2 regions of the Bacillus sp. PK6-025 genome follow, and region 1 is predicted to be linked to the other one. Evidence: a T-box and tRNA genes for the amino acid it is inferred to sense, from the RefSeq annotation. Region 1 holds a T-box; the other holds one or more tRNA genes.
What was found. A T-box is a leader RNA that pairs with one kind of tRNA and senses whether it is charged. The one in region 1 lies ahead of M1D67_RS15440 (valine--tRNA ligase), so its partner is inferred to be a tRNA-Val.

Region 1 (15,255 bases):
TCGGCTGTCAGCCATTCGGCCGCAAGTATGGCCAGAGACGCGTTTTGCCGCTGATGGGTGCCGATCAGGCTTGTTTCAATTCTTTCATAACGATGTAACGGTGTTTTCAGTGAAAACTGCTCTCCATCGGGCAGTGAACGCTCTCCGGACAGCTCGCAATCCTCATGAAGGGATATAAAAGCAGATTCTGTCTCCATCGCCTTTCGCTTTATCACTTCAGCTGCTTCACGCTGATGAACGGCTGTGATAACAGGAACGCCGTGTTTGATGATTCCCGCCTTTTCTGCGGCAATCTCTTTCAGCGTGCCGCCTAATATTGCCATATGGTCATGGCCGATCGAAGTGATGACCGTTAACATCGGCTTCACGACGTTTGTCGAATCCAAACGGCCGCCTAATCCCGTTTCAAAAATAACAAAATCGGTGCGCCGGTATTTAGCAAAATATAAAAATGCGCATGCCGTAATAATTTCAAATTCGGTGGCTGCTCCGAATTCGGTTTTTTCAAGCTCAAGGACGAGAGGCCCGACCTCATTAAAGAGCGCCGTCCATTCGTCGTCCGAGATCGGTGCGCCGTCAACGCTGATCCGTTCGTTAAAGGTAATGATATACGGTGATGTGAAGGTGCCTGCTGTATAACCGGCTTCATTGAATACCGTACGGAGAAAAGCGATCGTTGAACCTTTTCCGTTTGTTCCGGCGACATGAATCGCATTAAGCTTTTTCTCGGGGTGCCCGAGCTTTCTCAGAAGCCATTCCATTCGTTCCAAACCCGGCTTCACGCCGAATTTAAGCCTTCCGTTAATCCAGCTGAGTGCTTCATCAAACGTTTTGAACAAGCGAATTCCTTCCCTTCAATTGATGAAGGTGTTTTCCAGCACCTTTAGAAAGACCTGGAAAACACCTCCTTTTTTTCGTGTGATTAATTTTTCAATTCGGCGATTCTTTTTTCTACAGCTTCACGTTTTGCCGTATAATCGGCTTCTTTCGCCCGCTCTTCTTCAATGACATGTGCAGGCGCCTTTTTCATAAATCCTTCGTTGCTTAATTTCTTTTGAACCCGTTCAACTTCCTTCGTCAGCTTATCGAGTTCTTTTTGCAGGCGGCTGATTTCTTCCTCAATGTTAATCAGACCTTCGAGCGGCAAAATCAGCTCGGCGCCGGATACGACAGCGGTCATCGCTTTATCGACCGCCTGAATATCCGTTCCGATTTGAAGAAGGCTCGGATTCGTAAAGCGTTCCACGTACGAACGGTTTTCTTCAAGTCGTTCGGCGATTTCCGGCGTGCTTGTTTTAATATAAAGCTCAATCTGCTTGCTGAGCGGCGTGTTGACTTCGCTGCGGATGTTCCGTACAGCGCGGATGACTTCAACGAGAAGCTTCATATCCGCCGCTGCTTCGGTGTCCGTATATTCTTTAACAGCTGCAGGCCACTTGGCGACTGTAATGGATTCCCCTTCGTGAGGAAGATGCTGCCAGATCTCCTCCGTCAGGAAAGGCATAAACGGATGCAACAGGCGCATCGTTTGATCCAGCACATACGCTAAAATAGAGCGGGTCGTCTTTTTCGCCGCTTCATCTTCACCGTAAAGCGGAAGTTTAGCCATTTCGATGTACCAGTCGCAGAAATCATCCCAGATAAAATTGTAGAGATGGCGGCCAACCTCGCCGAATTCGTACTTGTCAGCCAGCTGTGTCACAGTTTCAATCGTTTCATTCAACCTTGTTAAAATCCACTTATCGGCAACTGATTTTTCTCCTGACAGATCAAGCTCTTCGTATGTCATGCCGTCCATGTTCATCAGGGCGAACCTTGATGCGTTCCAAATCTTGTTCGCAAAATTCCATGTTGACTCCACTTTTTCAAAGCTGAAGCGTAAATCCTGTCCTGGAGAGCTTCCCGTCGCAAGGAAGTAGCGCAGCGAATCCGCTCCGTACTTATCGATCACATCCATCGGATCGACGCCGTTTCCGAGCGATTTGCTCATTTTGCGGCCCTGGTCGTCGCGGATGAGCCCGTGGATCAAAACATCTTTAAACGGACGTTCTCCGGTAAATTCGATACCTTGGAAGATCATTCTGGATACCCAGAAGAAAATGATATCGTATCCTGTGACAAGGACGTTCGTCGGATAGTAACGCTTGAAATCTTCCTCATCGATATCCGGCCAGCCCATCGTTGAAAACGGCCAAAGAGCGGAACTGAACCATGTGTCAAGAACGTCTTTGTCCTGCTCCCAGTTTTCGGCATCTTCAGGAGCTTCAGCGCCCACATAGATTTCCCCCGTTTCTTTATGGTACCACGCAGGAATACGGTGGCCCCACCAAAGCTGGCGGGAAATGCACCAGTCGCGGATATTTTCCATCCAGTGCAGATACGTTTTTTCAAAACGGTCAGGGACGAAGTTGACTTTTCCTTCGCTTTTTTGCAATTCGATGGCGGCATCGGCAAGCGGCTGCATTTGCACGAACCACTGCGTTGACAAATACGGCTCAACGACTGCTCCGCTGCGTTCGCTGTGGCCGACCGAATGCGTATGTTCTTCAATCTTGAACAGCACGCCCTCTTCCTGAAGATCTTTCACGATCTGCTTGCGGCATTCAAAACGGTCCATGCCTTTATATTGAAGCGCCTTGTCATTCATTGTGCCGTCTTCATTCATAACGAGAATGCGTTCAAGGTTGTGGCGGTTTCCGATTTCAAAGTCGTTCGGATCATGGGCAGGTGTAATTTTGACGGCACCTGAGCCGAATTCCATATCGACGTAGTCGTCTCCGACAATCGGAATTTCCCTTCCTGTGATCGGCAGAATAACCGTTTTTCCGATTAGGTGTTTGTACCGCTCGTCTTCCGGATGTACCGCAACCGCTGTATCGCCGAGCATCGTTTCAGGACGGGTCGTCGCAATTTCAATCGAGCCTGAACCGTCTTTCAACGGATAGCGCATATGATAGAACGCGCCTTGTACGTCTTTATAGATGACTTCGATGTCAGACAGAGCCGTTTTAGTGGCCGGGTCCCAGTTAATGATATATTCTCCGCGGTAAATCAGCCCTTTTTCATATAGCTTCACAAATACTTCGCGAACCGCTTTAGAAAGCCCTTCATCAAGGGTGAAACGCTCCCTTGAATAGTCAAGGCCAAGGCCGATTTTCGCCCATTGGCCGCGAATAAAATCGGCATATTCCTCTTTCCATTTCCATGTTTCTTCAAGGAATTTTTCGCGGCCGAGATCATAGCGCGTTTTTCCTTCTTCGCGAAGCTTCGCTTCTACTTTTGCCTGAGTTGCAATACCGGCGTGATCCATACCCGGCAGCCAGAGCACGTCATAGCCCTGCATCCGTTTCATTCTTGTCACGATATCCTGCAAGGTGGAATCCCAAGCATGCCCCAAGTGCAGCTTACCCGTCACATTCGGCGGGGGAATGACAACGGTGTACGGTTCTTTTTCAGGGTCGTTTTTCGCTTCAAAAAATTTGCCGTTCACCCAATAGTCGTATCTGTCTTTTTCAACTGCAGACGGATCGTATTTTGTCGGCATCGTCAGTTCTTGATTATCCATTTTCAAACCTCCAACAGTATTAAACGGCTGAACAATAAAAAAGAGCCCTCTCGATCCTGTTAAAAGGACGAAGAGAACTCTCTCGCGGTACCACCTTTTTTCATGAATGCGAAAAAAACGCATTCACGCACTTAAATGGGATAACGGGACTTTCCCGAATTTCTCTACTTTTTGTTCGAGAAATTGCGCTCCTGGGCGACCTTCCAAAAAAGACTGACTGGGAGCCTTTCAGCGAACCGGCTTCCCTCTCTGCAAGCGTCTGTTTTTGTACTCTTCCCATTCAAAGCGGGTGATCATTGACTTTTCAGCACGTACTTTTTCTTTTTCTTATATTACTAAATCTTTTTCATTTTCGTCAATCATCTTTTCCGTTTTTCTCTTGTTTTATACGATACTGGGCCATGCACACAAGCTCCTTTTCCTCATATGATGCTGTAACGATAAGAGAGGAGGCATAAGATGCGAAAAAAATTCAACACACATTCATTCCAGCCGTGGCTGAAGCAAGTCAGGCTTGTTGCTGTTCAAGTCGTCCTCCCGATCACGATCTTCCAGGGCATACGCACGATCATCTTTCCGACCACATTTGATGTCCTCCTTTTGGGCATTCTCATATTCCTTGCGTGCGCCTTTCACCTTGACTGGATATAAGCACGAAAAAAGTCCGCATCATGATGATGGGGACTCTGTTTCTTCCTGCAGTTTTCTGTTTTCTTCCGTCTCGTGAATGCTCATCACAAGCGGTTCGGCGTTTTTCATTTGCCAGTACGCCTTCAAAAGCGTTGTACAGGCTTCTTTTTCTCCGGGCCCCTTCTCAAGGTCGTAGCGGTTCAGCACACCGAATACAGGCCCGGGGTAAGCCATATAGCTGAGGAATAAGCTGATTTCTTCCTCCCGCAAAGGATAGACATTGTGATACGTATAAAACCAGTTTACACATTCCGTGCACATCACGGGATTCGTCTTAAACATTCTTGTAAAAAATACGATGAGATCGTTCGCTGGGGGCCCGTGTCCCGCTTTCTCAAAGTTCGTAAAGTAACCCGTTCCGGTATCGTTATAGAGAAAATGCCGGACGGACAGCTGCCCGTGGTTTAAAACCATTCTCGAAGACTCTTTGTCTTTCATGGTCTCATACCACTCTTCAAGGCGGGCAAGCGCAAAGTCTGCAGCTGATATCGTCTCTTTGAAATACATGGCTGCCTGAAGCTGGAACGGGGACATATACCATTCGTTTTCCGCTCTTGAGATGAATTCTTCATATTTCTGTTTTTGCTGTTCCCATTTCCGTTTTGTCCGTTCATAGTGCCCGAGTATTTCTTCCCGCCTCACACCGAGCTCTTTTTCCGTTCGCTGGTGAAGAAGAGCGATTTCTTTAAACATATATTCGTGTTTTTGGTCACGCTCTTCCTCTCTTTCAAGGGTAAGCCAAGGCATGAGATAACAGACATCTTCTCCGGCTTGCGTTAAAAATTCGCCCGTGCGATTTCGATAGACGGGAACAAACTGCCTGTAGCCTTTTTCCTCCAGCAAGATCATCTGTTCTGTGAAGCGGGCGTTTCTTGAAGCCGCCAATTTTTTCAGGGCGAATACACCGTGATCCGTATACACTTTCCATACCTTTGGACTGACCGATTCCATATATTCAGGCGTAAGACCGTACTCATTTAAAACAGACTGGATGCCTTCCATCGGCTTCACCACATTTTTATCAATGCATTAGGCATGGCTGCTTTGATAATCCGGTATATAAAGGATCTGTCCCTCTTTTAATTCCTCGTCAAGGGAAAGGGAATTCATCCGGATGAGCTGCTGGACATTAATATCATAGCGCTCGCACAAAAGATCAATGGTATCGTTTTGCTGAACGATGCACATCCTCATTCGAGTAAACTCCTCCTCTCCCTGTTTTGTAAACAGCTTTGTCAAATAGAGAGCATTGTCATTCTCCTTCGCTGACACTTCCTGGTCGTCTGCTGCCGGCATCTCATCTCTTTCTTCTTCAGGCTCCGTCTGCTCATGAAACGAATATTCCGGGATTTCAATGGTATGCCCGGCTTCCTCTTCTTCATCAATCGCTTCTGCTTTCTGTGTCACTTCAACTTCAAACGTCTCAGGCTCCCTGTCATTCTGGTCTTCCTCCAAAAGAGGCGGAACACCGTAGAACGGGGTTTCTTTCGGTTCATCATGAGGTTGATAAGCCCTTTGGAGCGGCTCCGGCTCTTCTTCCGCTTCTTCCCTTTTTAACTCGTATTCTTCCGGCTTCTCTTCCGCTTTCTCCCTTTTCAGCTCATATTCTTCCGGCTTTGCTTCTTTCTCCTCTTTCAGCTCATATTCTTCCGGCTTTGCTTCTTTCTCCTCTTTCAGCTCATATTCTTCCGGCTTTGCTTCTACTTTCTCCCTTTTCAGCTCATATTCTTCCGGTTTTGCTTCTACTTTCTCCCTTTTCAGCTCATATTCTTCCGGTTTTGCTTCTACTTTCTCCCTTTTCAGCTCATATTCTTCTTCCGGATGTTCAAGAGCGGAGTCTTTTGGATTTTCCATTTCGCGCTTCGTCCGCTCTACCGCAGACAAAGACGCTGTAAAAAACGGCTTTGTTTCCTCTGTATCGTCTCCGAGAAACGACTGGTAAATCGGAACCGCTTCCGCATCGGTATCAGTTTCTTCTGCTTCTTCATACGGCTGTTCTTCGTCCTGCTCTTCATAAGACCTGTCAAGCTGAATCAAAAATTCTTCCTCTTTACCCTGTTCTTCGTCGTTTGAAGGTGATCTGAAGGCAGGCTCAAGCTCCTCTTCCGACTGGACGGCCGCAGGCATAGTACGCGGTTCTTCTTCTCCGGCTTCACCGCTTACATTCAAGAGGCCTTCAATCGCCAAATCAGCTTGAATCGTCAGCATCCTCGCATCTGTCAGCTGATAATCGAAAGCGTCAATAAAAACAAATACGTCGTTTAAATGATTGACCTTGTCTTTCGGGATGGTGATATCCACTGGGAAACAATGCGTCAGCTCTGCGCTGCCGTCCCCTTTCAGCTTTACATCTTCCACAAATCGGCTTGTCGCAGGCAGCTCTGCATATTCCCGGGTTTGATCTATGTTGTATTCGCCTGTCAGCTCTAATGACCCTCGTATGGATACATAATCATTTACTTCCTGAACGGTAATGTCAGGATCCAATGAAATCGATAATAATTCGGATACTTCCTGTCCTTTTTGAAAACAGATTGACTCTTCTACAGAAAATTGCAAACGATTGTTTTGCGGCAAACTGATATCCTCCCTTCACCTAATTTTTAAAATTAGATGTCAGTAAAGATGTATGAGAAAAGCAGGCAGAATATGAACAGAAAAATCATAAGCCGTTACCGGCACCATGCAAAAAAGAGCCGCCGGCAATGTCCGGCAGCCCTTTTCTTTATCTGGAGCGGCTGATTCTTTCGAATACGCGTTCAGCAGCTTGAATCGTATGCTCAATGTCGTCATCCGTATGAGCGGTTGACAAGAACAGCCCTTCAAACTGTGAAGGCGGGAGAAACACGCCTTCATCGGCCATCCCTTTATAATATTCGGCAAACAGTCCGAGATCAGACTGTTTCGCTGTATCATAATTGATGACCGGTTCATTTGTGAAGAAAAAGCCGATCATAGACCCCGCTCGATTAAATGTACACGGAATGCCATTTTTCTCGGCAGCTTCAGAAATTCCTTTTTCCAAACGGTCTGCTTTGCGGGAGAATTCCTGGTAGGATTCAGGAGTCAGCTGTTTCAATGTTTCGAGTCCGGCTGTCATGGCAAGCGGGTTGCCGGACAGCGTGCCGGCCTGATAGATCGGACCGCTCGGCGCAATTTTCTCCATGATTTCCGCCTTTCCTCCATAAGCGCCGACAGGAAGACCGCCGCCGATCACTTTTCCGAGGCAAGTCAAATCAGGCGTCACTCCGAAATAGCCTTGCGCACAGTTGTAGCCCACCCTGAAGCCTGTCATTACTTCATCAAAAATCAGCAGAGCGCCATGCGTCTCAGTCAGCTCGCGAAGCCCTTCGAGGAACCCTTTAACCGGAGGTACGACACCCATATTGCCCGCGACAGGTTCAACGATAACGCCGGCAATGTCCTCTCCGAATTCCTGAAAGACAAGCTTCATGCTTTCCAGATCATTGTAAGGAACGGTAATCGTGTTTTTTGCAATGCTTTCCGGAACTCCGGGGCTGTCAGGGAGGCCGAGCGTTGCTACTCCAGAGCCCGCTTTAATCAGCAGGGAATCACCGTGTCCATGGTAGCAGCCTTCAAATTTCACGATTTTGTTACGGCCTGTGTAACCGCGCGCCAGCCGCAAGGCGCTCATCGTCGCCTCCGTACCGGAGCTTACCATCCGAACGATTTCTATGGAAGGAACACGGTCGATGACAAGCTCGGCAAGCTCGGTTTCCAGTTCTGTCGGTGCACCGAAGCTTGTCCCGTGTTCTGCCGTGTTTTGAATTTCTTTCACCACTTTTTCATTGCTGTGTCCTAAAATAAGCGGTCCCCATGACAAGACATAATCGATGTATTCGTTTCCGTCAATATCATAGATTTTTGATCCTTTTCCCCGCTCCATAAAAATCGGGTCCATGTTCACTGATTTAAAGGCTCTGACCGGGCTGTTCACCCCGCCAGGCATGACTCGTTGCGCCTCTTCGAATGCCGCTTTAGACTTCTCATAGCTCCGCATCCTCTAAAACCCCCAGTTCAAATTCTTATTCCGAAATCCATTTTGCCGCATTTTTTGCAAAGTACGTAATGATCAAATCAGCGCCCGCCCGCTTCATGCTTGTCAGCATTTCGAGAACAAGAGCTTTTTCTTCAATCCAGCCGTTTTGGGCCGCGGCTTTGACCATCGCATACTCCCCGCTTACATTGTATCCGACAACAGGCAGGTTAAATTCGTTTTTCACTTCTCTGACGATATCAAGATATGAAAGCGTCGGCTTGACGATCAGGAAATCGGCGCCTTCTTCCACATCGGATTTTGCCTCCCGGAGAGCCTCCCTGCGGTTGGCATAATCCATTTGGTACGTCTTGCGGTCGCCGAACTGCGGACTGCTTCCCGCGGCATCGCGGAACGGGCCGTAAAACGCGCTCGCATATTTTACAGCGTACGACATGATCGGCACATTTGTAAATCCTTCCTGATCAAGCGCATCCCTGATGGCGGCAACGAAACCGTCCATCATGTTTGAAGGCGCAATAATGTCAGCGCCTGCACGGGCTTGGCTGACAGCGGTTTTTGCCAAAAGAACGAGCGATTCGTCATTTAGTATTTCACCGTTTTCCACAAGGCCGCAGTGACCGTGGTCCGTGTACTCGCATAGGCATGTATCTGCGATAACGACAAGCTCAGGAAAGTCTTGTTTAATTTGCGCAATCGCTTTTTGAACGATGCCGTGGTTGTGATAGGCTCCGCTTCCCACATCATCTTTGTGTTCAGGCACGCCGAAGACGATCACAGATTGAATGCCGAGGCCTGCGACTTCCTCCATTTCCTCTTTCAGCCGGTCCAAAGACAGCTGGTATACGCCCGGCATGGACGGAACTTCGCTTTTAACGTTCTCTTCCTCGGTTACAAATATCGGATAAATGAAGTCAGATGCTCTTAACTCGGTTTCTCTTACCAATTTTCGCATACCTGCTGTCGTCCGCAGGCGGCGGTGTCTTTGAAATGATGCTTCCATTTGTCATTCTCCCTTTCTTGAAATGCGGCATATTTCACGCAGCATTCCGTCGATTGTATAGACGTCCGGCATATATGAAGGAATTCCGTAGTCCGACAGCGCCTTCTTTGTCATAGGCCCGATCGTAATAAAAGCCGTACCGTTCTTTTCGGCCCACGTTCTGCTCTCCTCTTTCAAAATGGACATGAATGTATGTACCGTCGAGGAGCTGGTAAATGTCACAAAATCAAAAGACGCGTGTTTTGCTGCTTCCTTAAGCTCCAGAATTCCTTTTTCATCACGAACGGTTTCATACAAAATCCATTCCGAAACTTGAATTCCGAGCGGAGTGAGGGTTTTCTTGATGACGTCCCGGGATAAATTTCCTTTTAAAACGGCCACTTTATCATGACGGCCGGCATTTCGCTTCAGTGCCTCCGCCAAATGTTCAGCCACGTATAACTCAGGCATCAGATCGACAGAAAGACCCCTGTCGCGCAAATACCTGGCCGTTTTTTCACCGACAGCGGCAACCTTGGCCTTTGATGCGAAAGGAACGCTGAACCCGGCGTTCTTCAAATAAGAAAAAAAGAATTTTGCCCCGTTCACGCTTGTAAAAACAAGCCAGTCCGCGCTTTCAAGATCTGCTCGAAAGCGCTGGGCCTGTTCTCGCGGGAGGGCGGGCCGAAACGAAATCAATGACGTTAAAACAGCTTCTCCGCCCAAAGCCTCCACCTTTTCCCTGAAGGATTGGGCTTGGGCTTTATTGCGGGTGACGAGCACTTTCTTTCCCTGTAAAGGAAGATCATGCTTCATTGTCTTCCAGCTCCTGTTTCACACGGTCAATCAGTGCCTTTGCTCCTTTTTCCGACATGACCGCCGCGCATTCTCTGCCGACAGCCTCCGGATCTTTTCCTTTTACTGTTTCTCTGTATGCGGTTTTTCCGTCAGGCGATGCCACAAGACCGGTCAGTTCGATGACGCCGTCTTCGTCCATCGTCGCAAATCCGGCGATTGGCACTTGGCAGCCGCCTTCCATCGCATGAAGAAAAGCACGCTCGGCCGTGACGGTCAGCTGTGTGTAGCGGTCGTTCAGGCGCGAAAAGAGGGACAGCAGCTCCTCATCCGAGCCTCTGCACTCGATCGCCAACGCGCCTTGCCCAACGGCGGGAAGGCAGCTCTCTGGATCAAGAAATTCGGTGACGACATCGTCCTTCCAGCCCATTCTTGACAGGCCGGCCGCTGCTAAAATAATCGCGTCGTAATCTTCGGTTTCAAGTTTTTTCAACCTTGTATCGATATTTCCCCTGATCCACTTGATCTCAAGGTCGGGGCGCATTTGCAAAAGCTGCGCGCTTCTTCTGAGGCTGCTCGTGCCGATAACCGCATCTTGTTTCAGGTCGGCCAGCTTTTGACGGCTTTTTGAAATGAGAACGTCCCTGGCATCTTCCCGTTTTGGAATGCAGCCGACCACCAGCCCTTCGGGAAGCGCCGACGGCATGTCCTTCATGCTGTGAACGGCCATATCAATTTCCCCTGAAAGCATCGCCTGTTCGATTTCTTTGACGAACAGGCCTTTCCCGCCGACCTTTGACAGCGTGACATCCAAGATCCGGTCGCCTTTTGTAACGATTTCCTTTATTTCAAACGTGAAATCCGGATTTAATTCCTCCAGCTTTTTGATCACCCATTTTGTCTGGGTCATCGCCAATTTGCTTCTTCTTGAGCCTACAATGATGTTTCTCATGTTTTCTTCCTCCCAATCCGTCACGGGCAACCGTTTTAACTAACTAAACCAATGAAATTGCGAAAAGCTGCCGAGCAAAAAGAAATTGATTAAAAGAACAAGAAAAGACGCGGTATTCCACATGGCCGCGATCCTTCCCTGCAGCTCTTTGACAATCCTGATAAATAAATAGTATCCGTATAAAAAAAGCAGCACGATCGATCCGAGCACTTTCGGATCCGCCCAGTACAGGGTTTCAAGCGATACATACGACCAGATAATCCCCAGAATCAGACTCAGCAAAAGCATAGGAACGCCGATGAGATTAAGGACATAAGCCATATGATCAAGTTTTGGCAAATCTTCGATTCGTAAGAGCCATTTCCCCCACTTTTTCTTTTTCAATAAACGGTACTGAAAAAGATACAGCACGGAAAAGACAAACGACAATGAAAACGCTCCATACGAAAGAATCGCCATTGTAATGTGGATGATCAAGAGCTCGGACACGAGCCTTCCCGAAAGCTCCGCCGACTGCTGGGCCGTCGGTGTAAACGTGTGGATCGCCGCCATTGAAAAGCCGATGAGATTGGTGAAAAAAACGAGAAATTCCACTTTCAAAAGCTTCGTCAAAACGAGAGACAGCGTGACAAGCACCCACGCGTAAAAATAAAGCCCCTGCGCATTATTCAAAACAGGAAACTGATCTGTGTACTGCATGAAATAAAAAAGGTATACCGTCTGCAGAATCCAGACAATAGAAAGCAACCAGAAGGCCGCTTTTCCCGCCTTCCGGTTGTGCTGTAAAAAGTCTATAAAATAAAAGAGGACGGTGAGCGCGTACAACACGATTGTAACTTCGTTAAGCCTTGCTAACAATGTGTCTGTCATGTCTGTCACTCGCTCGCGATAGAAGTCAAACCCTGCTGGTTTTGCCGCTTAAACGCATGAACCGGCTGGCGTTCGTCTTGATTCTCTCCGTCAGGAAAAGCCGCTTCTTCAATATCAAAAATCTGCGTAAACAGTGCAAGCTTTTCTTCGGCATCAGCTTCTGACGCAAACTCCTTCACTTTTAAAATCGGGTCGCGCAAGAGCTGGTTGATAATGCTTTTCGTATGCTTGTTTAAAAGTTTTTTCTCTCTTGTGCTCAAGTGAGGGAGCTTCCGTTCGATGCTCTGCATCGTTTCCGCCTGGATTGTCAAAGCTTTTTCCCTGAGAGCAGAGATGACCGGCACGACGCCGAGCGTATTCAGCCATTGTTTAAAAGCGACGATCTCAGCTTCAATAATCAGCTCCACTTCTTCAGCAACGGCCTGACGCTCCTTCAGATTTTCTTCCACGATCCCTTCAAGATCGTCAATATCGTACAGAAAGACGCCTTCCACATCGCTGAGAGCCGGGTCAAGATCCCGCGGCACGGCAATATCCACCATAAAAAGCGGACATCCTTTGCGAAGCTTATTGACATGTTCGATCATCTCTTTTGTAACGACATAGCCGCTTGCGCCCGTTGAACTGATGAGAATGTCGGCTTCCATTAAAGCGCATTGCAGCTCATTTAAGCTTTTCGCCGCGCCTGAAAAACGGCCGGCAAGCTCCTTCGCTTTTGAAAATGTTCTGTTGATCACGGTAACCTGTCCGATTCCGTGGCCGTGCAGGTTTTGAACCGCAAGCTCTCCCATTTTGCCCGCGCCGAGAATCAGCACGTGTTTATCGGAAAGGTCGCCGAAGATTTTCCTGGCAAGCTCGACGGCTGCATAGCTGACGGATACAGCATTTGAAGCAATGTCCGTTTCGGCATGGCAGCGCTTCGCAACGGTGACAGCCTGCTTAAACAAATAGTTGAAAACGGTACCAATTGTCTTCTCTTCCTGAGCCAGCTTAAAACTTGTACGCACTTGGCCTAAAATCTGCGTTTCTCCAATAACCATCGAATCCAATCCGCACGATACGCGGAACAAATGTTCAACGGCTCCGTCGTTTTCATAAAACTTCAAGTAAGGCGAAATGTCCTCTTTGCTTAGTCCGAACCAGTTCGCCAAAAACATTTTCATATAATAACGTCCGGTGTGCAGCTGATCAACGACTGCATACAGCTCTGTCCGGTTGCATGTCGACACGATGATATTCTCAAGTATGCTTTTTTCTTCTTTCAATTGCGACATCGCCTGCCCCAGCTCATCCGGCTGAAAGGTTAACTTTTCACGTATATCAACAGGGGCTGATTTGTAATCCAATCCCACGACAAGTATATGCATAACTCTTGCTTGCACCCCCAACATCTATCTAAATTAGAATGATTATAATATAGAATTTATTATTCAAAACGATTATAACATATATTCACTATTTTCTCTTCCCAAAATGTGAACAGATTTTAAAAAATTGATGTGATATAGTAGAAAATGTGTTTCTATTTCTTTCACTACATCAAGAAGGTGATACTTTGAAAAAGAAATCTGTTTTGCTTCCATTGCTGTTGATAGCCGTGGCTGTCTACGCCTTTCTGCGGTCGGGCCGGATCAACCTGTTTGACGGACAGGAAGAATGGTCTGTACTTGCGGGGCTCATCGGGCTGGCTCTTTTTTATCAGGGACAGAAGGAAGCCGATTCCGCCCATTCCTTTGCAGGGCTCTTCATGACAGCGATCGGTGTTTATTTCACATTTAAAGAGGACTATTTCAGCCGCGCGGATGATTTTGCGGTCATCGTGCTGATCCTCGGTGCGGCGCTTCTTGTCAAATCGTTTAAGACGAAAGAATATCAATATGAGAGTCTGCTGATGATCGCAGTCGCCCTCTATCTTTATTTTTTCCGGCAGATTGCCGCCTGGCTGAAGACGGCGAATATCGAGACGGCATATGTAGAAGCTTATTGGCCGGCCGCTTTTATCGCGGTTAGTCTGCTTTTATTATTCTTAAAAAGAAAATAGTTTATTCAAGAAAAAGCACTTGCATTAATCCCGCAAGTGCTTTTTCTTTTATCTCGCGATCATTTGCTCGATCGCCGACCACGCTTCTTGTTTACCCTTTTTCGTCTCGGAGGAAAACAAGATGAGCTTGTCTTCTTTTTCTATATTGAGCGTCTCTTTGACGACTTTGGCATGCTTTTCCCATTTACCTTTAGGGATTTTATCCGCTTTTGTCGCAATCACGATCACAGGAATTTCATAATGCTTTAAAAAGTCGTACATCATCACATCATCCTGTGAAGGGGCATGTCTGAGGTCGACGATTTGAACGACCGCTTTCAGTTCTTCGCGGGATGTCAAATACGTCTCTATCATACGGCCCCAAGCCTCGCGCTCCGTTTTGGAGACTTTCGCAAATCCGTAACCGGGCACATCGACAAAGTGAAGGACATCGTTAATGATATAAAAGTTTAATGTCTGTGTTTTGCCCGGCTTTGATGATGTCCTCGCTAAGTTTTTACGGTTGATCATTGTATTGATAAATGACGATTTTCCGACATTAGATCTCCCGGCAAGGGCGATTTCCGGCAGCCCCCCTTCAGGGTACTGCTCGGGTTTCACCGCACTGATGACAATCTCTGATTTCGTTACTTTCATTTCTCTTCTCCTACTAGCGCATGCTTTAGAACTTCGTCCAGGTGAGCGACAGGAATGAAGGTTAAGCCTTCCCGCACGCTGTTTGGAATGTCCTCAATGTCTTTTTCATTATCTTTCGGCATAATGACAGTCTTTAAGCCGGCACGGTGTGCGCCGAGCGCCTTTTCCTTCAAGCCGCCGATCGGAAGGACGCGGCCTCTTAACGTGATTTCGCCGGTCATGCCGACATTTCGTGAAACAGGTCGGCCCGTCAGCGCCGAAACAAGAGCTGTCGCCATTGTGATCCCCGCGGATGGCCCGTCCTTCGGAACGGCCCCTTCCGGTACGTGAATGTGAATATCGTGTTTTTCATGAAAATCAGGGTTGATGTTTAACTCTTCCGCTTTTGAACGGACATAGCTGAATGCGGCTTGTGCCGACTCTCTCATGACATCGCCGAGCTTTCCGGTTAAAATGAGCTTGCCTTTCCCGGGGGAAAGAGACACTTCGATGGACAGCGTATCTCCGCCGACCGTCGTGTAGGCAAGACCTGTGACAACGCCGATCTGATCGTCGAGCTCAGCCTGTCCGTACCTGAACATTCTTTTTCCTAAATAGTCTTCAAGGTTTTTGTCCGTGACCGTAATTCTTTTTCTTTCCCCTGATACGATCAGCTTCGCCGCTTTTCTGCATATCGCTGCGATTTGGCGTTCAAGACTTCTGACGC
Region 2 (15,255 bases), 1.6 Mb from region 1:
GCAGCTGCGAATAAAATACCGATTAAACCGCCGCGTCCCGGCAAAAGCGCTTCACCGAAAAGCGAAATATCACCAACGGCCGGGTTAATGATTAAAATACCGGCTAATCCGCCGAGTGCGGGGGAGCCGCCAAATTCTTTCGCCGTATTGACCCCGACCAGGATGCCTAAATACGTAAATAAACCTGAACCTATTACCGTTAAAATAATGGCGGTTTGTGATGTATCAGCGAGCCAGCCTGCTTGGATAACGGCTTTGGTGATTCCGGTAATCAAGCCTGAGGCGACCAAAGCGGGGATCAGCGGTATAAAAATGCTTGCGATCCGCCGAAGAAACAATTTAAAAGGCGTCGCGTTTTTCTTGGAAATCTCAGCTTTATGTTTGGCTGCGGATTGTTTTAAGTCAACGTCTTCCGCGGATTGAAGCAACTTCCCGAATTCGTCTGATACGTGCTGTACGACGCCGGTGCCGAGGATAATCTGAAGCGTTTCCTCCTCAACGACGCCAATCACGCCTTCAAGCGCTTTGATTGAGCCGATGTCGGTTTTTTGACTGTTGACAGGCGTGATGCGCAGGCGCGTCATACAATGGGTATAATCCGCGACGTTAGACGGGCCGCCGATGTGTTGTAAAATCAGTTTTGCCAGGCCGGCATATTTTTTCTCATCGCTCATTTTATATCCCCCTTTTTTACAATTCGCTCATTCCCATCATGCGGATGGCCGCTTTTGTTTGATCAATATACTGAATGATGTCCTCGTAGCGCTCCGCGGCTATGCCTAAAAACAGAATGTCAATCATGTAAAGCTGAGTTAAACGAGAGGAGGTGGCGGCGCTGCGAAACGGCGCTTCGTTTGAGCATGACGTATACAGGGCGATATCGCTTAATGAAGAGACAGCAGACTGTCCAAACCGCGTCAGTCCAATGGTTTTAATGCCATGTTTTTTGGCGAGTCTGACTGCATTGGCGATTTCATGCGTTTCTCCTGAATGGGATATGGCAAACAGAACGTCATTCTCGCCGGCATTGGCGATTAATGTCGCGACAAGATGCATATCACTAAAAGCGGTGGCTTTTTTATTGATGCGCAAAAATTTCTGCTGGGCATCTTGTGCGACGATTCCTGAAGCCCCGATCCCGCAAAAATGAACCGTTTCTGCGTTGATCAGTATTTGAATCGCTTTTTGAAGATCTTCGTGGTCAATGTTTTCAAAGGTATCGCGAATCGCCTGAATCGAATTGCTGGTTGTTTTTTGAACGATTGAATGGAGCGGCTCTTGCGGTTCGATATCCCGGTATCCCTGATTAGACGGTTTCATTAAATCGCCGGCGACCCTCATTTTTAAATCTTGAAAGCCTTTCAGCCCCAGAGATTTGCAGAGCCGTATTGCCGCCGCCCCGCTTGTCTTTGCCGAAGAGCTCATCTCTTGAATGGTGCCGTTTACGACCTCGTGTGGGTTTTTCAAAATGTATTCGGCAAGCTTTCGTTCAGATTGCGGCAATCTGTGAAGCATATTCTGAATGATTTCCAATCCTCCTGCAGCCATTGTTTCTTCCTTTCTTCTTTAAACTTGATCTTCATAAATGGATAGAGCTTTTTCGATATCGCCTTCTGATTTCTCAAGCAGGTTTTCGGAAGCGGCCGCATCTTCGTTTGTTTTCAGCATGATGATGGCGGTTTTGACTTGGTTATGGGATTTTTCTAACGCTAGTGCCGCCGCTTCTTTTGGAACACCTGTGACCGTTTGGATGATGCGAATCGCCCGCTCCTTTAATTTGTCATTGCTTACTTTTACGTCTACCATGAGGTTTTCATAGACTTTTCCCATTTTGATCATGGCCGCCGTTGAAATCATGTTTAAAATCATTTTATGAGCGGTTGCTGCTTTCATTCTCGTCGATCCGGCAATAACTTCAGGGCCGACGACCACTTCTATGCTGTGATCTGACACCTGGCTGATCGCCGAGTTTTTGTTGCATGTCAGTGAGACGGTCTTGGCGCCACTTTCCCTGGCATACTTCAAAGCGCCGAGAACGTATGGAGTCCGACCACTGGCGGCGATTCCGATTACGGTATCATTGTTTGAGAGGTTAACGGCTGATAAATCCCGTCTGCCGAATGCCTCGTGATCTTCAGCGCCTTCGACGGCTTTGTACAGAGCTTTTTCTCCTCCTGCAATGATGCCAATGACCGACTCGGGAGATATGCTGAACGTCGGCGGGCATTCAGCTGCATCGAGTACGCCGAGTCTCCCGCTTGTACCGGCACCGATGTAGATGATCCGTCCCCCTTTCTTTAACGACCCGACGGCGAAGTCAACGGCGGTCTTAACTTCTGGTAAGACTTCTTGTACAGCTTCGGCCACAGTTTTGTCTTCATCATTGATGATTTTCAAAATATCAATCGTCTTTGACTGGTGAATGCGCCTGGATCTTTCATTTCGGCGTTCGGTCGTTAATGAACCTAAATGGCTGTTTTCCATCGACAACTCCTCCTGATGATGAAGTGCATATATTTCTTAATTTTCAGTATATTAAGGGTGGAATATTATTTCAATAACAAAAGGTAAATATTAAAATTTTATTTCAATAAAGTTCTAAACAACGGATTGCCGACATAAAATAAAGCGCAGATGAACTGCGCTTATGTTCAGGTATTACAGCTCGTCTATTTGGTGTTCGGAAATCACGCGGAAGCCTTCTTTTTTCAGAAGCGCCGCCGTAACGCCGTTGCCGGCTATTTTTTGGCTTGAGAAACTTCCATCGTATATATGGCCGCTACCGCAAGACGGGCTGTTTTCCTTCAACACGATCGTATCAGCCTTGATTTGCCTTGCCATCTCCAATGTTAGATAAGCTCCTTTTATATACAGGTCTGTTACGTCTTTTCCCGATTCTGTGTTGATCACCGCCCTGCCGTCTAAAACGTCTTCTCCCGACCCGCCTATAATTTCGGCCGGTTCCCTTGGCGTTTGAAATCCGCCGAGCAGCTCGGGACAAGCAATCACCGCTTTTTTTTCTTCAACAAGCTTATTGATTTTCCCCACATAGCTGTGCGATCCGTTATAGCGGCATTCCACCCCAGCCAGACATGAACTTACCAGTATCATTTTTCGCGTCCCCTCTCTTGCACATCAGATAGCCCTATTTTAAACAAAATTTCTGCGTTTTTCTCAATGTTTATGAATAAAAAATTTGAAAATAAAAATTTTAATTTACCCCTTTACAAATGGGGAGGAACCTGTATATAATAACTTTTGTCAGCTTTACGAGAGCTGCTTGAAACACGATGATGGCCCGTTGGTCAAGTGGTTAAGACACCGCCCTTTCACGGCGGTAACACGGGTTCGAATCCCGTACGGGTCACCATTCTTTTTTGGACAGCACGCTGCGAATGCCGGAATTTTTAAAAGGAAGGCATGCTAAGATCGCAACGTCCTGTTGCAACGCATGCACTTGTACGTCCTGTACTGCGGAGGATTAGCTCAGCTGGGAGAGCATCTGCCTTACAAGCAGAGGGTCGGCGGTTCGATCCCGTCATCCTCCACCATTTTTCTGGATCGGTTTATGTCACAACCGCGCCGGTAACTGCATAAGATACCGTATCATGCCGGTCTAGCTCAATTGGTAGAGCAACTGACTTGTAATCAGTAGGTTGGGGGTTCAAGTCCTCTGGCCGGCACTGTTTTTGGAGGGGTAGCGAAGTGGCTAAACGCGGCGGACTGTAAATCCGCTCCCTCAGGGTTCGGCGGTTCGAATCCGTCCCCCTCCACCATTATTGGGCTATAGCCAAGCGGTAAGGCAACGGACTTTGACTCCGTCATGCGCTGGTTCGAATCCAGCTAGCCCAGTTTTTGGACATCCTGTTAGGATGTCCTTTTTATTTTGTCTTTTTTGTATAACTATTCAAAAAAATGTCTTGTTGAGTCAATTCCGAATTGGAAGGTACAATGAAGGTCTGAAAGGGGGATATCATATGTTAAAACAGCAGATTTCAATGATTGGCGTACCGATGGATCTCGGTCAGCTGAGGCGGGGAGTCGATATGGGACCGAGCGCGATTCGCTGTGCCGGTGTTAATGAACGGTTGGAAAGCCTTTGTCAGGATATTGAAGACCTCGGCGATATGACAATCGGGCAAAGAGAGGATGAGAAAGAAGGCGGGGAGCCGGCATCTGAAGAGCTGAGAAACTTGAAAGCGATTACAAAAGCGAGTGCAAAACTTGCTGAGACCGTTGATAAGATCGTGGCTTCAGGTGCTTTTCCGCTCGTGCTGGGCGGTGACCACAGCATAGCGATCGGAACGCTGGCCGGCCTTGTGAAGCATTATCAAAACCTGGGTGTGATCTGGTATGATGCCCATGCTGATTTAAATACGAAAGAAACGTCTCCTTCAGGCAATATTCACGGTATGCCGCTCGCCATCAGCCTGGGGATCGGCCATGAAGGGCTGACAGGCATCTATGGAAAAGAAACGAAAATTAAAGCGGAGAACATCGTCATCATCGGTGCGAGGTCACTTGATGACGGGGAAAAAGAATTGATTCGCGACAAAGGGATCAAAGTGTATACAATGCATGAAATCGACCGCCTCGGTATGACGAGGGTGATGGAAGAAACGATAGACTATTTGCACGGCAGAACGGACGGTGTCCATCTGTCACTCGATTTAGACGCGCTTGATCCGAACGATGCGCCTGGTGTCGGAACCCCGGTAGCGGGAGGCATCAGCTACAGGGAAAGCCACCTGGCGATGGAAATGCTGGAAGAATCGAAGCTGATTACGTCCGCTGAGTTTGTCGAAGTCAACCCGATATTGGATGAGAAAAACAGGACGGCTGAAGCGGCAGTCGCCTTAATGGGGTCGCTGTTTGGCGAAAAGCTGCTTTAGGTGCGGTTGAAGAGCGGCCTTAGGCTGCTTTTTTTTATAAAAAAGTCTCAACTTCATAATATTTAGGTTGTATAATAATTTTAAGCTAATATTAAGCGCATGATCCCTGTCAAAGCATCTACACCCTGCCAAAAATTTGATAAACTATTTTTATGAATTTAATGAAACCTTATAAAAATCAATTCGTATACATAAAGACCGGTGAAGGCAGAGGTTAGATAAATATGGAAACAATGATTAAAAAAAGAATCAAACAGGTGAAAAAAGGCGATCGTAATGCATTTGCAGACATCGTGGATATTTACAAAGACAAAATTTATCAGCTTTGCTACCGTATGCTCGGCAATGCGCATGAGGCGGAAGATATTGCGCAGGAAGCGTTTATCAGAGCATACGTGAATATCGACAGTTTTGATATCAACCGGAAATTTTCCACATGGCTTTATCGAATCGCAACCAATTTGACCATCGATCGTATCCGTAAAAAAAAGCCGGACTATTACTTGGATGCAGAGGTGGCGGGGACTGAAGGACTGACGATGTATTCCCAGGTTGCGGCGGATGTTGCGCTTCCAGAGGATGAAGTGGTTTCTTTGGAGCTGCACAGCACCATCCAGGAAAAAATCTTAAGGCTTCCCGATAAATACAGGACGGTCATCGTATTAAAGTACATTGATGAGCTCTCACTCATTGAGATCAGTGAAATCCTTAATATTCCCGTAGGTACGGTGAAAACGAGGATACACAGGGGCAGAGAGGCTCTCAGAAAACAATTAAGGGATCTTTAAGTGGGGTGATGAAATGAGCTGTCCGGAGCATATTGTTCAGCTTATGCATAAATACCTTGACGGAGACATACTACCGGAAGATGAATCGCAATTAAAAGAGCACCTCCAATCATGCGAAGACTGCAAAAAGCACCTTCATGAAATGGAAAAATCCATCGCTCTTGTCCAGAGCACGTCGCATCTTACAGCTCCGGCGAACTTTACAGCCGATGTGCTGGCGAATCTGCCGAAGGAAAAGCGAACGGCATCGATCAACAGGTGGCTTAAAGCCCATCCGTTTTTAGTGGCGGCAGCTTTGTTTATCATTTTGATGGGCGGCAGCTTTTTCTCCAGCTGGAAAAACGATCAGGATTTCAGCGTATCAAGCCAGCCCAATCTCGTAGTGAAAAACAACACGGTCATCGTACCTGAAGGCGAAGTTGTCAAAGGCGATGTGACCGTGAAAAACGGAAAGCTGATTATAGAGGGCAAAGTCGACGGCGATGTCACGATTGTTAATGGCGAAAAATATACGGCTTCAGCAGGACAAGTCACCGGTCAGATCCATGAGATCAACGAAGTGTTCGACTGGATGTGGTATAAGATTAAATCGACCGGAAAATCGGTTTTTGACATGAAGGAGTCTAAAGAGTAGAGCAAAGCGGGCGAATGAGCTTTGCTCTTTTTTTATGAAGGGCCGCCATTTCACTTGGAAAATCAATTTGTGCTATAATAGCCTCTGTATATGTAAAAATAATAGATCATACCATTTTGAAACATATTAACCTTACTAATGACTGAATTCTTGGAGGACGAGGAAATGGCTTTTGAGGATATCCCTTTCTTGCAGTACCTCGGCGATGCCGTTGATATTCTCCTTGTTTGGTACGTAATATATAAATTAATGATGGTCATCCGCGGGACAAAGGCGGTTCAGCTTTTAAAGGGAATCGTGGTCATTGTTCTCGTCAGGCTGGCCAGTCAATATTTAGGATTAAGCACCCTGCAGTGGCTGGTTGACCAGGCGATCACATGGGGGTTCCTAGCGATCATTATCATCTTCCAGCCTGAATTGAGGAGAGCGCTGGAACAGCTGGGGCGGGGGCGCTTTTTTTCGAGGAGCGGAACACCTGAGGAAGAGCAGCAGCAGAAAACGATTGATGCGATTACAAAAGCGATTAAATATATGGCGAAACGCCGGATTGGCGCGCTTCTGACGATTGAACGGGAGACGGGAATGGGCGATTACATAGAAACGGGGATCCCTTTAAATGCAAAGGTCAGCTCTGAGCTATTGATCAACATCTTTATTCCGAATACACCGCTTCATGACGGCGCCGTAATTATGAAAAATGATGAGGTTGCTGCAGCCGCCTGCTACCTTCCGCTTTCTGAAAGCCCTTTTATTTCAAAAGAGCTTGGGACGAGGCACAGAGCAGCAGTGGGAATCAGTGAAGTGACCGACAGTCTGACGGTTGTCGTATCCGAAGAAACGGGCGGCATCAGCGTCGCCAAAAACGGAGACCTTCACCGTGATTTATCGGAAGAGGCATTGAAAAACATGCTTGAAGCGGAATTCAAGAAAAATTCGCGAGAAACTTCCTCAAATCGCTGGTATTGGAGGGCGAAGAAAAATGGATAAGTTCTTAAACAATCCCTGGGCTGTCAAAGTAGTCGCATTATTATTCGCGTTTCTTCTTTACTTTGCGGTCCACAGCGCTCAAGCGCCGACTCCGAAGAAACCAGGTGAATCGTTTTTCCCGACATCGACGACAGACGAAGCGACGCTCACCGATATACCGGTCAAATCGTTTTATGATGATGAAAACTACGTCGTAACAGGCGTGCCGCAGACGGTGAATGTCACGATTAAAGGCCCGACAGGAACCGTCAAGAAGGTCAGACAAGTGAAGGATTTTGAGATTTATGCCGATATGCAGCATCTGAAAACAGGCAGGCACAAAGTCGAGCTGAAGGCCAGAAATGTTGCCGAAGGCCTCACTCTGACCATCAATCCATCGGTGACAACCGTGACCATCGAAGAAAAAACGACGAAGGAATTCCCGGTCGAGGTTGATTTTTATAATAAAAACAAAATGAAAGATGGCTACACGCCGGAGCTGCCGATTATCAACCCGAAAAACGTCAGCGTCACCGGCTCAAAAGCCGTGATCGACAGAATCCAAAACATCAAGGCGACGATCAATTTAGAGGGCGTCGACCAGACGGTTGAAAAAGAAGCCAAGCTAACAGTATACGACAGGGACGGAAATGTTCTTCCGGTTGAAGTCAGTCCATCCGTCGTTAAAATCACCGTTCCCGTGACAAGCCCTAGCAAAAAGATTCCCGTCAAAGTTGACCGGAAAGGGAGCCTTCCGGACGGTATCAGCATTTCCAGCCTTGATATCAGTCCGGGAGAGGTAACCGTCTACGGGCCGCAAAATGTTCTTGATTCGTTAGAATTTGTCGAGGCTGATGAGGTTGATTTAAGTAAAATGAAAGATGACACTGAGTTGGAAGCCAACATTAAAGTGCCGGACGGCGCTAAAAAAGTGTCACCCGAAAAAGTGAAAATCAAGGTGAAAGTTGACAAGGAAGAAGAGAAAAAACTGAAGAACGTTTCAATTAAAACCGCGGGGCTGAATGACAGCCGGGATCTTGAATTTCTCGATCCGAAGTCAGGCAAGCTGGATATCACGGCAAAGGGCTCGACAGCCGCGATCGAAAAACTCCAGCCTTCCGACGTCGAGCTCTATGTCAATGTGGCGGATCTCGATGACGGCGAGCATAACGTGAAGCTGGAAGTAAACGGACCGCAGAACATGACATGGTCGCTTTCGCGGCAGAGCATTCGAGTGAAAATCTCATCTCAAACAACCCACAACGAAAAAAATAATGGTCAGAATGAAGAAGAAGAGAATCATTCTGAAAAGGATTCACAACCTTCATGAATCAAAAAGGAGCGATATTAATGGGCAAGTATTTTGGTACAGACGGTGTAAGAGGCGTGGCAAACAGTGAACTTACACCCGAGCTGGCCTTTAAAGTCGGACGCTTTGGCGGATATGTCCTAACAAAAGATAAGGAGCGCCCCAAGGTGCTGATCGGCCGTGATACGCGCATTTCCGGGCATATGCTGGAAGGTGCCCTTGTTGCGGGCCTTCTTTCGATAGGAGCAGAAGTCATGCGTCTCGGTGTGATTTCGACGCCCGGCGTCGCATATTTGACGAAGGCTATGGACGCGGAAGCGGGTGTAATGATTTCAGCTTCCCACAACCCTGTCGAGGACAATGGAATTAAGTTTTTCGGCGGTGACGGATTTAAGCTTTCCGATGAGCAGGAGCTTGAAATCGAGCGTCTGATGGATCAGCCTGAAGATCACCTGCCAAGGCCTGTAGGCGCTGATCTGGGTATGGTGAACGACTACTTTGAAGGCGGACAGAAATATTTGCAGTTTCTTAAGCAGTCTGCTGATGAAGACTTCACAGGCATTCATGTCGCGCTTGACTGTGCGCACGGGGCGACATCTTCGCTGGCGACCCACCTGTTTGCCGATCTTGACGCAGATGTATCAACGATGGGAACTTCTCCGAACGGATTAAACATCAATGACGGAGTCGGCTCGACCCACCCTGAAGCCCTGGCCGAATTTGTGAAAGAAAAGGGAGCTGACGTCGGCATGGCGTTTGACGGGGATGGCGACCGCTTGATCGCTGTTGACGAAAAGGGGAATATCGTAGACGGCGATCAAATCATGTACATATGTTCGAAGTACTTGAAGAGCGAGGGGCGCCTGGCGGACAATACAGTTGTCTCTACGGTGATGAGCAACCTCGGCTTTTACAAAGCGCTTGAAGCGGAAGGCATTAAAAGCGTTCAGACAGCTGTCGGCGACCGCTATGTAGTGGAAGCGATGAAAAAGGACGGGTTTACTTTCGGCGGAGAACAGTCGGGACATCTGATTTTCCTTGATTACAATACGACAGGCGACGGACTGCTTTCTGCGATCATGCTGATGAACACGATCAAAATGACAGGTAAGTCTTTGTCAGAGCTTGCGGCAGAGATGCAGAAGTTTCCACAGCTCCTCTTGAACGTGAAAGTAACCGATAAACATAAAGTAGCGGAGAACGAAAAGGTAAAAGCGGTCATCGAAGAGGTTGAGAAGGAAATGAACGGTGACGGCCGCATCCTTGTGCGCCCGTCCGGCACCGAGCCGCTTGTCCGTGTTATGGCTGAGGCGAAAACGAAGGAGCTTTGCGAGAAATACGTAGGCCGCATTGCAGATGTCGTGAAAGCTGAAATGGGAGCGGAGTGATTTTCCGCAGAAGACTGACGAACGAGACATGCTGATTTGACATAAGATAAAGGGAACCGTTCAATCTTGGAAAAAATGTGAACCATTTTGAAAAATGTTTGACGGTTCCTTTAGTGTATAGTAAAATCAGCTTGTCTTGTTTAATTTAAAAGGAAAGGCAGGGCAGAACCATTTTTTATAGTTATAGCGCCCGGACTAAGCGTGCGGATGAAACAGCTTAGTTGACGAGGATGGAGGTTTATCGAATTTTCGGCGGATGCCTCCCGGCTGACCACAAGATCACAGCCGCAAGGATTTCCTCAAACCAAAGAGGCGACTCTTTGAACAAAGGGAAATCGCATGATCTTCCATAAAAAACATGTAGGAGGGGACGAAGAATGTCCCCGCCTGATAAGCAGACTTTCTTCGTCTCCTGCCTGCGACCTTAGGAGGAAGAAAATTATGTGTGGTATTGTAGGTTATATTGGCCAGCTTGATGCAAAGGAAATTTTACTTAAAGGTTTAGAAAAGCTGGAGTATCGCGGCTACGATTCAGCTGGAATCGCTGTAGCGAACGAAGACGGCGTACACGTGTTTAAAGAAAAAGGACGGATTGCCGATCTTCGCGAAGTCGTTGATGCAAATGTGATATCGCAAGCGGGAATCGGACACACACGCTGGGCGACTCACGGGGAACCGAGCCGTCTAAACGCTCACCCGCATCAAAGCGCATCAGGCCGATTTACACTTGTTCATAACGGCGTCATCGAAAACTATGTTCAGCTGACGCGCGAATATTTACAAGATGTAACCCTTAAAAGTGATACGGATACAGAGGTTGTCGTTCAAGTGATCGAGCAATTCGTCAATAACGGTCTTGACACGGAAGAAGCGTTCCGCCAAACGCTTATGCTGCTCAAAGGCTCTTATGCGATTGCATTATTCGATCATGAAAACAAAGAAACAATCTATGTTGCGAAAAATAAAAGCCCGCTTCTTGTCGGCCTTGGAGACAATTTCAATGTGATCGCGTCTGACGCGATGGCGATGCTTCAAGTGACAAACGAATACGTGGAGCTTATGGATAAAGAAATGGTGATTGTCACAGACAAAAAAGTTGTGATCAAAAACCTTGACGGAGAATTGATGTCACGTGCCTCATATATTGCAGAGCTTGATGCGAGCGATATCGAAAAAGGCACATACCCTCACTACATGTTAAAAGAAATCGATGAACAGCCGCTTGTCATGCGGAAAATCATTCAGACGTACCAAGATGAAAACGGCAAGCTTTCCATTCCTGGAGACATTGCAAATGCTGTTGCAGAAGCGGATCGCGTCTATATCATCGCCTGCGGAACGAGCTATCATGCCGGTCTTGTCGGCAAACAATTTATCGAAACATGGGCGAAAGTTCCGGCTGAAGTCCATGTCGCAAGCGAATTCTCTTACAATATGCCATTGCTTTCTGAGAAGCCGCTGTTTATCTTTATTTCTCAAAGCGGAGAAACGGCTGACAGCCGCGCGGTTCTCGTACAGGTGAAAAAGCTCGGACACAAAGCGCTGACATTGACCAACGTACCGGGATCCACGCTTTCCCGTGAAGCGGACTACACGCTTTTACTGAATGCCGGCCCGGAAATCGCGGTAGCGTCAACAAAAGCATATACGGCGCAAATCGCAGTTCTCGCTATTTTGGCAGCTGTGACTGCGGAAACCCGCGGCAAAGCACTCGGCTTTGATCTTGTTAAAGAGCTCGGCATCATCGGAAACGCGATGGAAGCCCTTTGCGACCAGAAAGACGAAATGGAAATGATCGCGCGCGAATATTTGACAGTAACACGCAATGCTTTCTTCATCGGCCGCGGCCTCGACTATTTCGTCTGCCTCGAAGGATCCCTGAAGCTGAAAGAGATTTCTTACATTCAAGCTGAAGGCTTCGCCGGCGGTGAATTGAAGCACGGTACAATCGCATTGATCGAAGACGGCACACCAGTCATTGCCCTTGCGACACAGGAGCACGTCAATTTAAGCATCCGTGGAAATGTCAAAGAAGTGACAGCCCGCGGCGCCAACCCTTGCGTGATCTCCTTGAAAGGCCTGGAAGAAGCAGACGACCGCTTCGTCCTGCCTGAAGTGCATCCGGAGCTCGCACCGCTCGTCTCCGTCATCCCGCTGCAGCTAATCGCATACTACGCAGCGCTGCACCGCGGCTGTGACGTTGATAAGCCACGGAACTTGGCGAAGAGTGTGACGGTGGAGTAAGGCGACGTTTGAAATAATAGTTTGTACCCCTCTTGGATTGGATGATCTGGAGGGGTATTTTTGTGTTTGAAAGAGAAATAAGTCTTATCAAAAATCGAACTCTGGTAGTCTGAAAGTGCGCTAGATTATAATTGAAAGGATGTGTAACCATGAACAACGAGACGTACATTGAAGTCAACAGAACATCGCAGTTGATGAATAAAATGAGAAAATTCTCAGTGCTGATTGATGGTGTCGAGGCTGGGAAAATCAAAGATGGCGGGAGGCTGCGAATTGATTTGGAGCCTGGCGAACATGAGATCCAAGTGAAAATTGATTGGTGTGTAAGCCAAGCTTTGAGGTTTACGTTAGATGAAGGAGAAGCTTTAAAGTTTAGATGCGGAAGTCCGGTTCGTGGATGGAAGATGTTCTTCGGACTTTTTTATGTATTGGCCGATCCAGAAAAGTATTCGTTTATTGAGCAGGAATAGGCGGTTGCAAGCAGCTTTGGTCTGCATCATCGCCATCATACGCTGCACCGTAACAACCTGACGAAAAGTGTGACGGTGCAGTTTTTTATCCCCAGGTGAATATGAAGCGGTGTCGATGAAAGAAAAAGCCTAAAACACCTTATTTCTATAAATCCGAATCGACAGAAGCCATGAACACCCGTATAGCGTAATAATTGATATGGCAACGATCAGATACAGCAGAGCATTTTGTAAGGATAGCAGCATGTGAATCAACTCTCTAATTTGATCGTTCAAATTTTGGACAACAAAATTAACCGTTAGCATATACAAGCCAAATGCAACAATAGAAGCAGTCAACAAATAGTTACTTTTGAATTTATAACAGAATGGCAGCATGAATGAAGCAGCTGTCATCACAATAGCGACCATTAGCAAAATGTCTTTCCAGATCGTAAGTTCCTGGTGAATGATAAAGTTTACGATCAATATGGCTGCAGCCACCATAGATGTAAAGAGAACGACGACAATATATTTTGAACTGACAATCTCCTTCCGTGTATAAGGCAAAGAATTGAGAAGCATATGTATAGAGGACTTTTCATCTATTGAAATGGTATTCATAAAAATAGCAATACTAAATGCAATTCCAACCCAGATGGGGGAAGCATCTAATGTTAAATAAACACATAACCCCAAAAATAAAACTGCCAATGTTTTTTTCTGCAAGACAATGTCCTTACGTATTAAGTTGAACATGCTCTTTAGCTCCTTTCTTCGTATAAAACATAATATCTTCCAGAGTCGGTTTTTCAATTAACACCATATCCCCAAAAATGTTTTCTGTTCGTGATTTATTCGCAGTCAATGCTTCAAATCCATGAGTTGATTTTCGAACCGCTATAAACTCCTGTTCGGTTTCCCGGTCCAACAACTCCATGCCGCCTTTTACAATTGCATATTGTTCTTCAATCTCGTAAAAGTCCTTTGTAAAGATATGCTCTCCTTTATGAATGAACGTGATATAATCTGCAATCTTATCTAAATCAGTTGTTATATGAGTTGAAAAAAAGATCGTCTTATCCCCATCTTGCATGAGCTGATGCAAGATTTCCAACAGCTCACGGCGGAAAATCGGGTCCAGTCCGGCCGTCGGTTCATCCATAATAATTAGTTCCGCATGATGGGACAAAGCGACGGCTAATGATGCTTTCATCATCATCCCTTTTGAGAACGTCTTGATTTTTTTAGTGAGCGGCAAGTTAAATGTGTTCACATAATCATTGAATACTTGTTCATCCCAATTGACATAGGATCTTTTCACAATATCTTTCATTTCAGTCAATGTTAAATGTTCATAAAATATGTTCGAATCAAATACAAAGCCAATTCGTTGTTTGATTTCTTTCTCATGCTCCTTGTAATTCAAGCCAAATACCGTAATCGTTCCGCTATCAGGCTGCAATAAGTTCATGATCAGTTTAATCGTTGTCGATTTCCCCACGCCATTTCCGCCGATAAATCCGGTGACAAAACCTTTTTTTACATTCATTGAAAAGTCCTTTAGTTGAAAACCATCGAACGATTTATGAACATGCCGGAGTTCAATTACATTGTCCATCATTCTTCCTCCTGATATAAAATGGTAAGCAAATCTTTTAATTCTGTAAGGGGAACGCCAATGTCTTTGCTGTTTTTTATCGCTGCTGTCAACTGCTCTTCAATTGCTTTCATTTTTCCTTCTTTCATCATTTCGTTATTCTGATCTGATACAAAAGAGCCTTTCCCGACTACGGAATAAATGAAGGCATTTTTCTCAAGTTCTTCATAGGCGCGCTTTGACGTAATAAGGCTGACATTTAGATCTTTTGCCAATTGGCGCATAGAAGGCAGCGGCTGTCCAGGCTTCAATTCATCGGCAAGAATATGATCCTTAATTTGGGTGTAAATTTGTTCATAAATGGGTTGCTTTGAACGATTCGAAATTATAATTTTCATTTCAAAACCTCTTTTATTTATACACAATATATACAATATGTACAATATACACAAAGATTACCTGAATGGCAACGATTTTTTGTGCTGAAATTTTCTTGATACTCTACTCACGTCACCTTTTACACTTATATTGAAGAATAGATAGGAAAGGTGACTAAAATGGATGAAGAGCCATCAAAAAAAGCAATCTTTTCAGTACAATTAATGCTTGGAATTTCACTTATTCTTGGTGTTATACCTCCCCTTATTATGTTTTTAATTTCAAGAAAGAAAGACTTATATTACGGTGAATCAAGTCGCAAAGCACTTAACTTTCATTTGACGATTTTCCCATTGTTTGTAATTGGTAGTTTTCTGCCTTCATGGATTAAGTACGTTATATTGGCTATAGAAACATTAATAATCATGTATGCTATTATTCGAATAGCTTTTCAAAAACCATATTATTATCCAGCCATTCCTTACATTAAAAGTAAAGATGAAAATATAGAAAAGAGGTATTCGCATGTCAAATAATATGTTGACAATCGGACAATTGGCTAAACGAACAGGAGTTTCTATAAGAACACTTAGGTATTACGATAAAA

Region 2: it encodes a tRNA-Val, which carries the amino acid that the T-box ahead of M1D67_RS15440 (valine--tRNA ligase) is inferred to sense. The anticodon was not compared.

Annotation. Positions count from the first base shown of each region.
Region 1 is NZ_CP096509.1:3,005,894-3,021,148, forward strand. Features, by position in the region: gene M1D67_RS15435 (bifunctional folylpolyglutamate synthase/dihydrofolate synthase) at 1-839, opposite strand, end outside; gene M1D67_RS15440 (valine--tRNA ligase) at 923-3,565, opposite strand; T-box leader at 3,626-3,858, opposite strand; gene M1D67_RS15445 (hypothetical protein) at 4,025-4,216, shown strand; gene ysxE (spore coat protein YsxE) at 4,235-5,257, opposite strand; gene M1D67_RS15455 (LysM peptidoglycan-binding domain-containing protein) at 5,285-6,832, opposite strand; gene hemL (glutamate-1-semialdehyde 2,1-aminomutase) at 6,981-8,276, opposite strand; gene hemB (porphobilinogen synthase) at 8,302-9,276, opposite strand; gene M1D67_RS15470 (uroporphyrinogen-III synthase) at 9,280-10,071, opposite strand; gene hemC (hydroxymethylbilane synthase) at 10,061-11,002, opposite strand; gene M1D67_RS15480 (cytochrome c biogenesis protein) at 11,042-11,872, opposite strand; gene hemA (glutamyl-tRNA reductase) at 11,878-13,239, opposite strand; gene M1D67_RS15490 (hypothetical protein) at 13,428-13,913, shown strand; gene yihA (ribosome biogenesis GTP-binding protein YihA/YsxC) at 13,962-14,549, opposite strand; gene lon (endopeptidase La) at 14,546-15,255, opposite strand, start outside.
Region 2 is NZ_CP096509.1:178,043-193,297, forward strand. Features, by position in the region: gene M1D67_RS01020 (PTS transporter subunit EIIC) at 1-674, opposite strand, end outside; gene M1D67_RS01025 (MurR/RpiR family transcriptional regulator) at 691-1,548, opposite strand; gene murQ (N-acetylmuramic acid 6-phosphate etherase) at 1,567-2,484, opposite strand; gene M1D67_RS01035 (2-thiouracil desulfurase family protein) at 2,659-3,111, opposite strand; tRNA gene M1D67_RS01040 (tRNA-Glu) at 3,296-3,370, shown strand; tRNA gene M1D67_RS01045 (tRNA-Val) at 3,476-3,551, shown strand; tRNA gene M1D67_RS01050 (tRNA-Thr) at 3,611-3,683, shown strand; tRNA gene M1D67_RS01055 (tRNA-Tyr) at 3,692-3,776, shown strand; tRNA gene M1D67_RS01060 (tRNA-Gln) at 3,781-3,852, shown strand; gene rocF (arginase) at 3,978-4,892, shown strand; gene sigW (RNA polymerase sigma factor SigW) at 5,117-5,680, shown strand; gene rsiW (anti-sigma-W factor RsiW) at 5,694-6,314, shown strand; gene cdaA (diadenylate cyclase CdaA) at 6,480-7,301, shown strand; gene M1D67_RS01085 (CdaR family protein) at 7,294-8,610, shown strand; gene glmM (phosphoglucosamine mutase) at 8,631-9,977, shown strand; gene glmS (glutamine--fructose-6-phosphate transaminase (isomerizing)) at 10,419-12,221, shown strand; gene M1D67_RS01100 (hypothetical protein) at 12,371-12,691, shown strand; gene M1D67_RS01105 (ABC-2 transporter permease) at 12,821-13,429, opposite strand; gene M1D67_RS01110 (ABC transporter ATP-binding protein) at 13,410-14,291, opposite strand; gene M1D67_RS01115 (GntR family transcriptional regulator) at 14,291-14,668, opposite strand; gene M1D67_RS01120 (magnetosome magnetite crystal formation protein family) at 14,828-15,184, shown strand; gene M1D67_RS01125 (MerR family transcriptional regulator) at 15,174-15,255, shown strand, end outside.